Regions from separate parts of the Ornithinicoccus sp. genome, predicted to be linked through region 2. Evidence: riboswitches for the same ligand, from Rfam matches in the RefSeq annotation. Region 2 holds a riboswitch; the other holds the start of a gene.

Region 1 (4,398 bases), 390 kb from region 2:
CTCACTGCCGCGCCGGTGGCTGCAGCACGGGTCCGCGGGTCTGCCCCGATCTACGTGGCACCGGATGCGTCCCCGGACCATGTCCGGCCGACCGTGGCCGCTGGCCTCTACGACGTCGAGGCCGTCGAGGCAGCGCGCACGCCCGCCCCGGCCGCGGCCGAGACCCCGGTCGAGACCCGGGCCGAGGCGGCCCCGGGCACCTGGCAACCCGTCCCCGTCCCGCCCCCGACCTACACGCTGAAGGCCCGCGCCCCGCGCCCCTCCGAGCGGGTGGCTGCCGACACCCCGGTCGAGGACCTGCCCTTCGACGGCAATGCACTGGCGCTGGACGAGGAGTTCGAGGACCTGCCCCCCGTGCACCAGGTGGTCTGAGGCCCCGAAGGAGGCTGCCGCGCGGGGTGCACAGACCCCCGCCGGGATGACCCACCGTGGCTGCGGGGCAGGATAGGCCCATGACTTCGATGACCCACCGCCCACTCGGTGACTCCGGCCTGATGGTGAGCACCGTCGGGATCGGGTGCAACGCCTTCGGGACCCGGGTCGACGGCGCCGCCGTCCAGTCCATCGTCGACACCGCGCTCGAGGAGGGCATCACGCTCTTCGACACCGCGGACATCTACGGGCAGGGGAAGAGCGAGTCCCTGCTGGGTGCCGCGCTCGGTGACCGCCGCGACAAGGTGGTCGTGGCGACCAAGTTCGGGATGGACATGCAGGGCTCCAACGGGCCCGACTGGGGCGCCCGCGGCTCCCGGCGCTACATCCGCAAGGCCGTGGAGGCGAGCCTCACCCGTCTCGGCACCGACTGGATCGACCTCTACCAGCTGCACCGGCCGTGCCCGGTCACCCCGATCGAGGAGACCCTGTCGGCGCTGGACGAGCTGGTGCAGGAGGGCAAGGTCCGGTATGTCGGGTCCTCCAACCTCGCGGGGTGGCAGGTCGTGGACGCGGACTGGACGGCCCGCACCGCCGGGCTCACCCCGTTCATCTCGGCGCAGAACAAGTACTCCCTGCTGGACCGCTCCGCCGAGCAGGAGCTCGTCCCCGCCGCCGAGACGGTGGGCGTGGGGATCCTGCCGTTCTTCCCCCTGGAGTTCGGTCTGCTCACCGGAAAGTACCGGCGGGACCAGGCCCCGCCCCCCGGCAGCCGCCTCGCCGCGGACTCGCAGGCGGAGCGTCTGGCGGGCGCCGACTGGGACGAAATCGAGCGGATCGAGCAGTTCGCACAGGAGCGCGGCCGGACGGTGCTGGAGATCGCGATCGGTGGCCTGGCTGCCCAGCCGGCGGTCTCGTCGGTGATCGCCGGGGTGACCAGCGCCGACCAGGTGCGGGCCAACGCTGCAGCGGGTTCGTGGGTGCCGACCATCGAGGACCTGGCCGTGCTGTGAGGCGCGCCTGACCTGCGGCGGGACCCGAATCGGAATCTGGCCCTACCTGGTGCTAAAGTTCGTAGCCGCAAGCACGGCTTGGGGCTGTGGCGCAGTTGGTAGCGCGTCTCGTTCGCAATGAGAAGGTCAGGGGTTCGAATCCCCTCAGCTCCACCCCGCGCACGAGGCTCGAACCCTTGCCAACAGAATCGTTGGCGGGGGTTCGGGCCTTGTCGCTGTTCTGGGTCCAGTTGAGTGCGTTGGCGTTGACCTCGGGGTCGAGCAGCATCTCGAAGGGCCGGTTGATCTCACTCGCAGCTATAGCGATGAAGCCGGCTCGCTCGGAGCTGATACGACTGCTCGCTGACTGCGGTACATGGTGCACCGACGTTACCGTCCGGGACCCCGCGCAACTGCCCCGCGGCCTCTAGAGGACCGACCGGACCATCGCGCCGAGTACCACGCACAGCAGCACGATGTAGCCCACGGCGTGGACGCGGTCGGAGATCGCGGGCGGGCGACGGCGCAGCAGCACGATCACCGGGAGACCGCCGGCCAGGAGCAGCGCCCCGGCGCGCAGGTCCACCGCCCCGACGAGCGCGGCTCCGGGCAGGTCGCCCACCGGGTTGCCCAGCAGGAAGACGACACACGCGGGCAGGCTGATCGCCAGGGTGAGGGCGTTGGCCAGCGAGGCCACGGTGCGCATGTCCAGACCGGAGCGGCGCAGCAGCGGCACGGTCATCACGCTGCCCCCGACCCCCAGGAAGGAGGCGATCGTGCCGATGGGCACGCCCAGCAGCCCGCTGATGGCGAAGCGGTCCTCCCGGTCCCGCACCGTGGGGCGCACGAACCCGCGCCGCAGGCTCACGTCCAGGATCGTCGCCACCAGGTAGCAGATGAAGCCCCAGCTGATGAACGCCGACGGCGCCAGACGGGCGAGCCAGGCCCCGGTGGCGCCACCCACAGCCAGCAGCCCCAGGAGCGGCGCCGCCAGGCGGAGCCGGGAGAGCACACCCCGCCTGGTGGCGAGGGTGGCGACGGCGGCGTTCACCACCATGACGACCGCCGAGGTCGCGACGGCGACGGTGGGGGCGTCCGGGCCGATCGCGGCGTCCACCCACAGCACCACCGGGACGGTGACGAAGCCGCCCCCGAAGCCGAACAGGACGGTCGTCACCCCGGACAGGGCGCCGATGAACAGCAGCAGGAGGACGTCGGACACCGACCCATCCCAGCCGACGGGCGGCCGGTCCGACAAGGGGATGTGAGAAGTGTCCCCACGAGCCAGGCGTCCCATGCCACCCGGTGCCCCACCAGGCTCCGGCCCGGACGGCACCAGGTAGGGTGCTGGCCAGCACAAGACACGGGGTGCCCCTGCCGGGGCTGAGATCACACCCGCCGAACCTGATCTAGCTCGTACTAGCGAAGGGATGTCACGCATGTTGCGTACCCCCACGGACCTGACCGACTTCAGTTGCGCCGCCCTGGACCACGTCCGGAGCAGCGAGCCACTCGTCCACTGCATCACCAACAGCGTCGTGGTGAACTTCACCGCCAACGTGCTGCTCGCCGTCGGCGCGGCACCCGCCATGGTCGACATCCCCGACGAAGCTGGCCCGTTCGCGGAGATCGCCTCTGGGCTGCTGATCAACCTCGGCACGCCGACGGGGGAGCAGCGGGCCGCGATGCGGGAGGCTGCAAGCGCCGCGACCGGCGCCGGGACGCCCTGGGTCCTCGACCCGGTCGCGATCGGGTCCCTGCCGGTCAGGACCCCGCTCGCCCACGAACTGCGCGACCTCCGTCCGACCGTCGTGCGCGGCAACGCCTCGGAGGTGCTGGCCCTGGACGGGACCGGCGCCGGCGGCCGGGGCGTGGACGCCTCCGACGGCGTGGACGCAGCCCTCCCCGCAGCGCGCTCCCTGGCGGAGAGGACGGGCGCGGTCGTCGCCGTCTCGGGCCCGGTCGATGCCGTCACCGACGGGCAGCGCCTCGTCCGCATCGACAACGGCGACCCGGCCCTGACCCGGATCACCGGGGGTGGCTGCGCCCTCGGCGCGCTGCTGGCGGCCTTCGCCGCTGTTGACGAGGACCGGCTGGCGACCACGGTGGCGGCGATCACCGTCTACACCGTGGCGGCCGAGCTGGCCACGATCCGCTCGACCGGGCCGGGAAGCTTCGGGCCGGCGCTGCTGGACGTACTGGCCCAGGTGGACGCGGACACCATCGCTGCCCGGGCGGCACTTTCATGAGGGCCGACCTGTCGCTCTACCTGGTCACCGACTCCGCCCAGGTGGCCGCGGCCGGGCACACGCTGCCCGACCTGGTGCGGCGGGCGGTCGCCGGTGGCGTCACCGCGATCCAGGTCCGTGAGAAGCGGGCCACCGCCCGCGAGTTCCTGCACCTGGTGCACGGGATCGCCGAGGTGCTCCCCCCGGAGGTGGCGTTGCTGGTCAACGACCGGGTCGACGTGTTCCTGGCAGCCCGGGCCGCGGACACCCGGGTCACCGGTGTGCACGTGGGCCAGTCCGACATGCCGCCCGGGGCGGTCCGCGCCCTGGTGGGTCCGGACGCGGTCATCGGGTTGAGCGCCGGGACCGTGGAGCAGGTCCGTCGCGCCGCGCTCGACCCCGCGGGGGTGGACTACGTGGGGATCGGCGCGCTGCACGCCACCGCCACCAAGGACGACGCCCCCGAACCACTGGGGCTCACCGGCTTCGCCGCGGTGCTCGCCGAGAGCCGACTGCCCGCCGTCGCCATCGGCGGCGTGACGCCGGCGGACCTCCCCGCCCTGCGCGAGGCGGGTGCCGCCGGCGCCGCGGTGGTCTCGGCGGTGTGCGCCGCACCCGACCCGGAGTCCGCCGCGCGCGAACTGCGCCGGGCCTGGGACGACGCAAGGTCGGAGGACGCGCGATGACGGGCGAGCCGATGACGCCGCAGCCGGCACACGGCATACCCCGGGTGTTGAGCATCGCGGGCACCGACCCGACCGGCGGCGCGGGTCTCCAGGCGGACCTCAAGAGCATCGCGGCCAACG
Region 2 (4,398 bases):
AGACACCATCCCGGAGGGCCTGTGGGTCGAGCTGTACGAAGCCGGTGTTCCACAGGCCGCCTCGTGGTGGCCCCGGACCGAGGAGGAGGAACGACTCGCGCCGGATCGGTTCGTGCGGTTCGTCGCCGACCAGGACAAGGACGCCGGGCCCGTCAACTGACCCCGCCCTCCTGGGACACCTGGCGGCACGGCATGGCGGGTAACTTTCCGGCTACTCACTAGCGGATTTTGCGGCTACTCACTAGCGGCTTTTGCATCTCCGGCGGGCGGACCGGGGCGCTCCCCGATGGTGAGCCACCCTCAGGCCTCGGGACGCAACCGGTAGGTGAGCACGGCGTTACCCACGGACGTCGCCGCGCTGTCGACGAGCTCCAGCCGAGTGATCGGGACCGTGTCGTCGAACAACCGGCGCCCCTGGCCCGTCGCTGGGTGGGTGGTCAGGGTGAGCCGGTCGATGACGCCGGCCAGGAACAGCGACCGGATCGTGTCGATCCCGCCGGTCACCGTGATAGCACCCTCCGACCCGTCCTCGGCGAGGCGGCGGACGTAGTCGGCCGGGTCGCCTTCGGCGACCACGCTGTTCTCCCACGTGGACACGTCGTACACCGTCGAGGTGATCACGTGCTTGCGCACCGGGTTGATGAAGGCGCCGAACGGGTCGTCCCCCGCGGCGTTCGGCCAGTAGTCGGCCCACTCCTGCCAGAGCTTTCGGCCGATGACTACGTCGGTGACGTCGCCGATGCCCTGGCCCATGAACTCCATCTCCTCCGGGCCGAAGGCGTCGAACTGCCACTGGTCGGGTGACTCCACGACCCCGTTGATGGCGTGGAACAGGTGTGCGCTGACGGTGCGTGCCATGAGGAGAGCCTCTCGTATGCAGTGGGTCGCCGGGATAGACCCGTGCCCACCGCGGAACTCATCGGCTCTGGCTGACCACCCTTCGGGCCGGGACGGCCGGAGCGGACGCGGTGCTGCGCTGCGGGCTCGCCACGAGGAAGGCACCGTCCACCGTCCGGGACGCCTGGGCGAGCCCGAGCGCGAGTCGGATGAGGGCCAGCAGGCCCACCATCACGGCGATTGCAATCCACATACATCGAGTGCACCGCGCGCGCGATCAACAGGACAACCCACCTGAGGTAAACATCGGCCAACAAATGCTCTCGGGCTGGCCTCATCCCTCCAAAGCCCTCGGCGCGCCCGATCAGCCGGTCGCGATGTCGGCCCACTCCCGCACCCAGGTCTCCCGGTTGGCCTCGATGTCCTCGGGAGCGACCTCGATCGGGGTGTCGGCGACCTCGGCCCACTGCGCCCACACCTCGGGCAGCTCGACCTGGGTGGAGACCGGGAAGACGTACATCGAGTCCGGGATCGCCGCCTGCACCTCGTCGGTCAGCAGGAAGTCGATCAGCGCCTGCGCGCCCTCGGGGTTGGCCGCGCCCTCGATGACCCCGGCGTACTCCACCTGCCGGAAGCAGGTGTCCAACAGTGCGGAGGTGGTCGGCTCGTCGCCATCCTCGGGGATGGTGAACGGCGGGCTGGAGGCGTAGGACAGCACGATCGGCCGGTCACCGTCGCCACCGCCGGCGGTGAAGTCGACGGTGTAGGCGTCGGTCCACCCCGAGGTGACCTTGGCCCCGTTGGCCATCAGGTCCTCCCAGTACGACGCCCATCCGTCCTCGCCGAACTCCCCGATGGTGGCCAGCAGGAACGACAGCCCCGGGCTCGAGGTGCTGGCCCCGGGGGTGACGAAGAGCCCCTCGTACGTCGGGTCGGTCAGGTCCTCCAGGGTCTGCGGCGGGTCGATCCCCTCCTCGGCAAACCAGGTGTCGTCGATGTTGAGGCAGACGTCGCCGTAGTCGATGGGGGTCAGGTATGCCGATCCCTCACCCGCGAGCGCGTGTTCGGCCGCACCCTCCGGCAGGTCGGCGGGGGTGTACTCGGCCAGCACGCCCTCGTCGACGGCGCGCGAGGCGAAGGCGTTGTCGATGCCGAAGACGACGTCGCCGACCGGGCTGCCCTTGGTGAGCACCAGCTGGTTGGTGACCGCTCCGGCGTCACCGGCCGCCTGGACCGTCACCTGGTAGCCGGTCTGCTCGGTGAAGGCCTCGAGGTGCTCCTCCGGCAGGTTGAACGAGTCGTGCGTGACGAGCACGACCTCGCCACCCTGGGGGCTTCCGGCCGTTGACGTGCTGGTGCCCTCGTCGGTGCCACCACCCTCGCCGGCGGGCTCGTCCTCTCCCCCACCCAGCGAGCACCCTGCGAGCGCCAGCACGGTGGCGGCGGCCACGGTGCCCTGGGCGAGGGAGAAGCGGGCGCGGGTGGTACGGGTGATGGAACGCATGGATGTCCTCCGACTTCCTCCGCCGGCGTTAACCGGATCAGGTTCGAGGGTCTGCGGCGATCGGACTCGCCGCACTCTCAGCGCGTGAGCGCTCCCCTGTCGTGTGTGCGCCCGACCTTACCGTGCCGGCGGTGCTAGGAGATCCGCGGCTCCCTGTCCGGCTTGGTCCACTCCTCCTCGGACTGGGTCGGCGACTGCCCGGGGGCCTCGTCGTGAGGCGGGGTCTCGTTGAGCACCTCCGACGCCCGATCTAGCACGCCGGACGCGTGCCTGAGTGCGAGCACGAGCCAGATCAGGGCCAACGCCCCGACGGCAAGCGCGATCGCAGTCCACATCTGTCCAGCCAAGCCGCCAACCAACAAAGAGCACAACCACTATCGAGTAAGGGAGAGCCCACCTGATGCACAACTTTGACCCTTCCCAGGGATTCCTCACGCCCAGGTCATGGACAGATCAACCACCTGGGGCGCCCGATCACCCGGGCGCCTCTCGTGTCCTCTCGTCAGGGCCGGACCCCACGAGAAGGACGCCGCGACGGTCCGCAGGTAGTCTGCGAGAGAACACCCACGAACCACTCGTGGGCGGGACCGACCGAGGGAAGGTAGAGCATGGGCAACCTGGTCTGGAAGCTGATGGCAACCGGCGCCGCGATGGCGGCCGGGATCGTCGCCAGCAAGGCCACCGACGGCACCTGGAAGTTCGTCACCGGAGGCGACTCCCCGGCCAACCCGGAGGACCCGGACATCGATTGGAAAGAGGCGATCGCCTTCGCGCTCGTCTCTGGCGCCATCATCGGGCTGAGCCGTATGGTCGCCAACCGACAGGCGGCCGCGATCTACAAGAAGTCGACGGGGCACCTGCCCCAGCAGTTGGCGAAGAAGGACAGCTGACCGACTTCCTCGGCGATGATTCGTCGTCTTCGCATAGTCGCGTCTCTCGGTAAAGGAATCGCGCTAAGACGCCCAATAGCCCATAAACGAGACCTACCGCCTCAAACTTGTCGGCTTGCTCACCTACAGACGGCATGAGAGGATTCGCGCGTCTTTTGGCCGCTCCTCGACGGAGGTTTCCGCAATGACACCCCGGCGGCGCACGTCCGATGCCGTCGCTCAGGTGCTCTACGCCCTGGGCGATGGTGCATGCGTGGTCTGTGGCCGTCATCTTCACCGTGTGGCTGCGTTTTCAGTACGACTTCTCCAGGACCTTCGTGCCCGAGACGTGGACGGTGGCCGGCTGGGCAGCGCTGATCCAGATCACCCTGGGCATGGTGTTGGGGCCGTATCTCATCAGGCACCAACGCGGGTCGTTTGAAGAGGTTGTCTCCGTTGCTCGGGCGGCGCTCCTGACCGGGACTATTCCTTGGCGTCTGGGCGATATGGATCGATCCCTATATCGTTCCCCGTTCAGTTCCGGCCGTCGGCGGAGCAGTGGCCCTTATCCTCATGCTCGCGGTGCGCTTCGTTATCCGTTCCTGGCGGGCGCGAGTCGCGGTCCGGCGAGACGTCGGGGCGAACGTCATCATCTATGGGGCGGGCGTGCTCGGGCGTCGACTCCTCGCCAATATGGTGCAGGACGACCAGGCTGTCCTTCCGGCCGGTTGCCTTCCTGGATGACGACCGCCGCAAGCGCAAGCTCCGGGTCGAAGGTGTGCCTGTCCGTGGCGGACGGGACGCGATGGTCCGTGTCGCCAAGCGCTATGACGCGACGCACCTAGCAGTGGCCATCCCCCTGGCCGATGCCAGCCTGATGCGAGAGATCAAGAATCTCGCGGCGAAGGCCGACCTCACGGTCAAGGTGCTGCCGACGCTGAATACCTTGATGGACGAGAACCCGCACGTCTCCGACCTGCGGGACATCAATCTCGAGGACCTCCTCGGGCGCCGGGCCACCCAACTCGACCAGGGAGCGATCGCCGACCAGATCACTGGCAAGGTCGTGCTGGTCACCGGCGCCGGCGGCTCGATCGGGTCGGAGCTGTGCCGTCAGATCCGCCGGTTCAACCCCTCCCGACTCCTCTTGCTCGACAGGGACGAATCGGCCCTGCACGACACGCACCT

What was found. Region 2 has a riboswitch for thiamine pyrophosphate ahead of AC1QRC_RS19395 (thiamine ABC transporter substrate-binding protein). Riboswitches for the same ligand answer to the same signal wherever they lie in the genome.
Region 1: linked by a shared signal. The riboswitch ahead of thiM (hydroxyethylthiazole kinase) and the one ahead of AC1QRC_RS19395 (thiamine ABC transporter substrate-binding protein) in region 2 are both predicted to bind thiamine pyrophosphate.

Annotation. Positions count from the first base shown of each region.
Region 1 is NZ_CM169976.1:3,490,695-3,495,092, reverse strand. It holds gene AC1QRC_RS17450 (hypothetical protein) at 1-372, shown strand, start outside; gene AC1QRC_RS17445 (aldo/keto reductase) at 462-1,385, shown strand; tRNA gene AC1QRC_RS17440 (tRNA-Ala) at 1,466-1,538, shown strand; gene AC1QRC_RS17435 (sulfite exporter TauE/SafE family protein) at 1,792-2,586, opposite strand; TPP riboswitch at 2,719-2,812, shown strand; gene thiM (hydroxyethylthiazole kinase) at 2,804-3,613, shown strand; gene thiE (thiamine phosphate synthase) at 3,610-4,278, shown strand; gene AC1QRC_RS17420 (bifunctional hydroxymethylpyrimidine kinase/phosphomethylpyrimidine kinase) at 4,275-4,398, shown strand, end outside.
Region 2 is NZ_CM169976.1:3,876,780-3,881,177, forward strand. It holds gene AC1QRC_RS19380 (hypothetical protein) at 1-160, shown strand, start outside; gene AC1QRC_RS19385 (dihydrofolate reductase family protein) at 301-858, opposite strand; gene AC1QRC_RS19390 (hypothetical protein) at 917-1,090, opposite strand; gene AC1QRC_RS19395 (thiamine ABC transporter substrate-binding protein) at 1,202-2,341, opposite strand; TPP riboswitch at 2,339-2,449, opposite strand; gene AC1QRC_RS19400 (hypothetical protein) at 2,476-2,676, opposite strand; gene AC1QRC_RS19405 (DUF4235 domain-containing protein) at 2,950-3,231, shown strand; gene AC1QRC_RS19410 (polysaccharide biosynthesis protein) at 4,016-4,398, shown strand, end outside.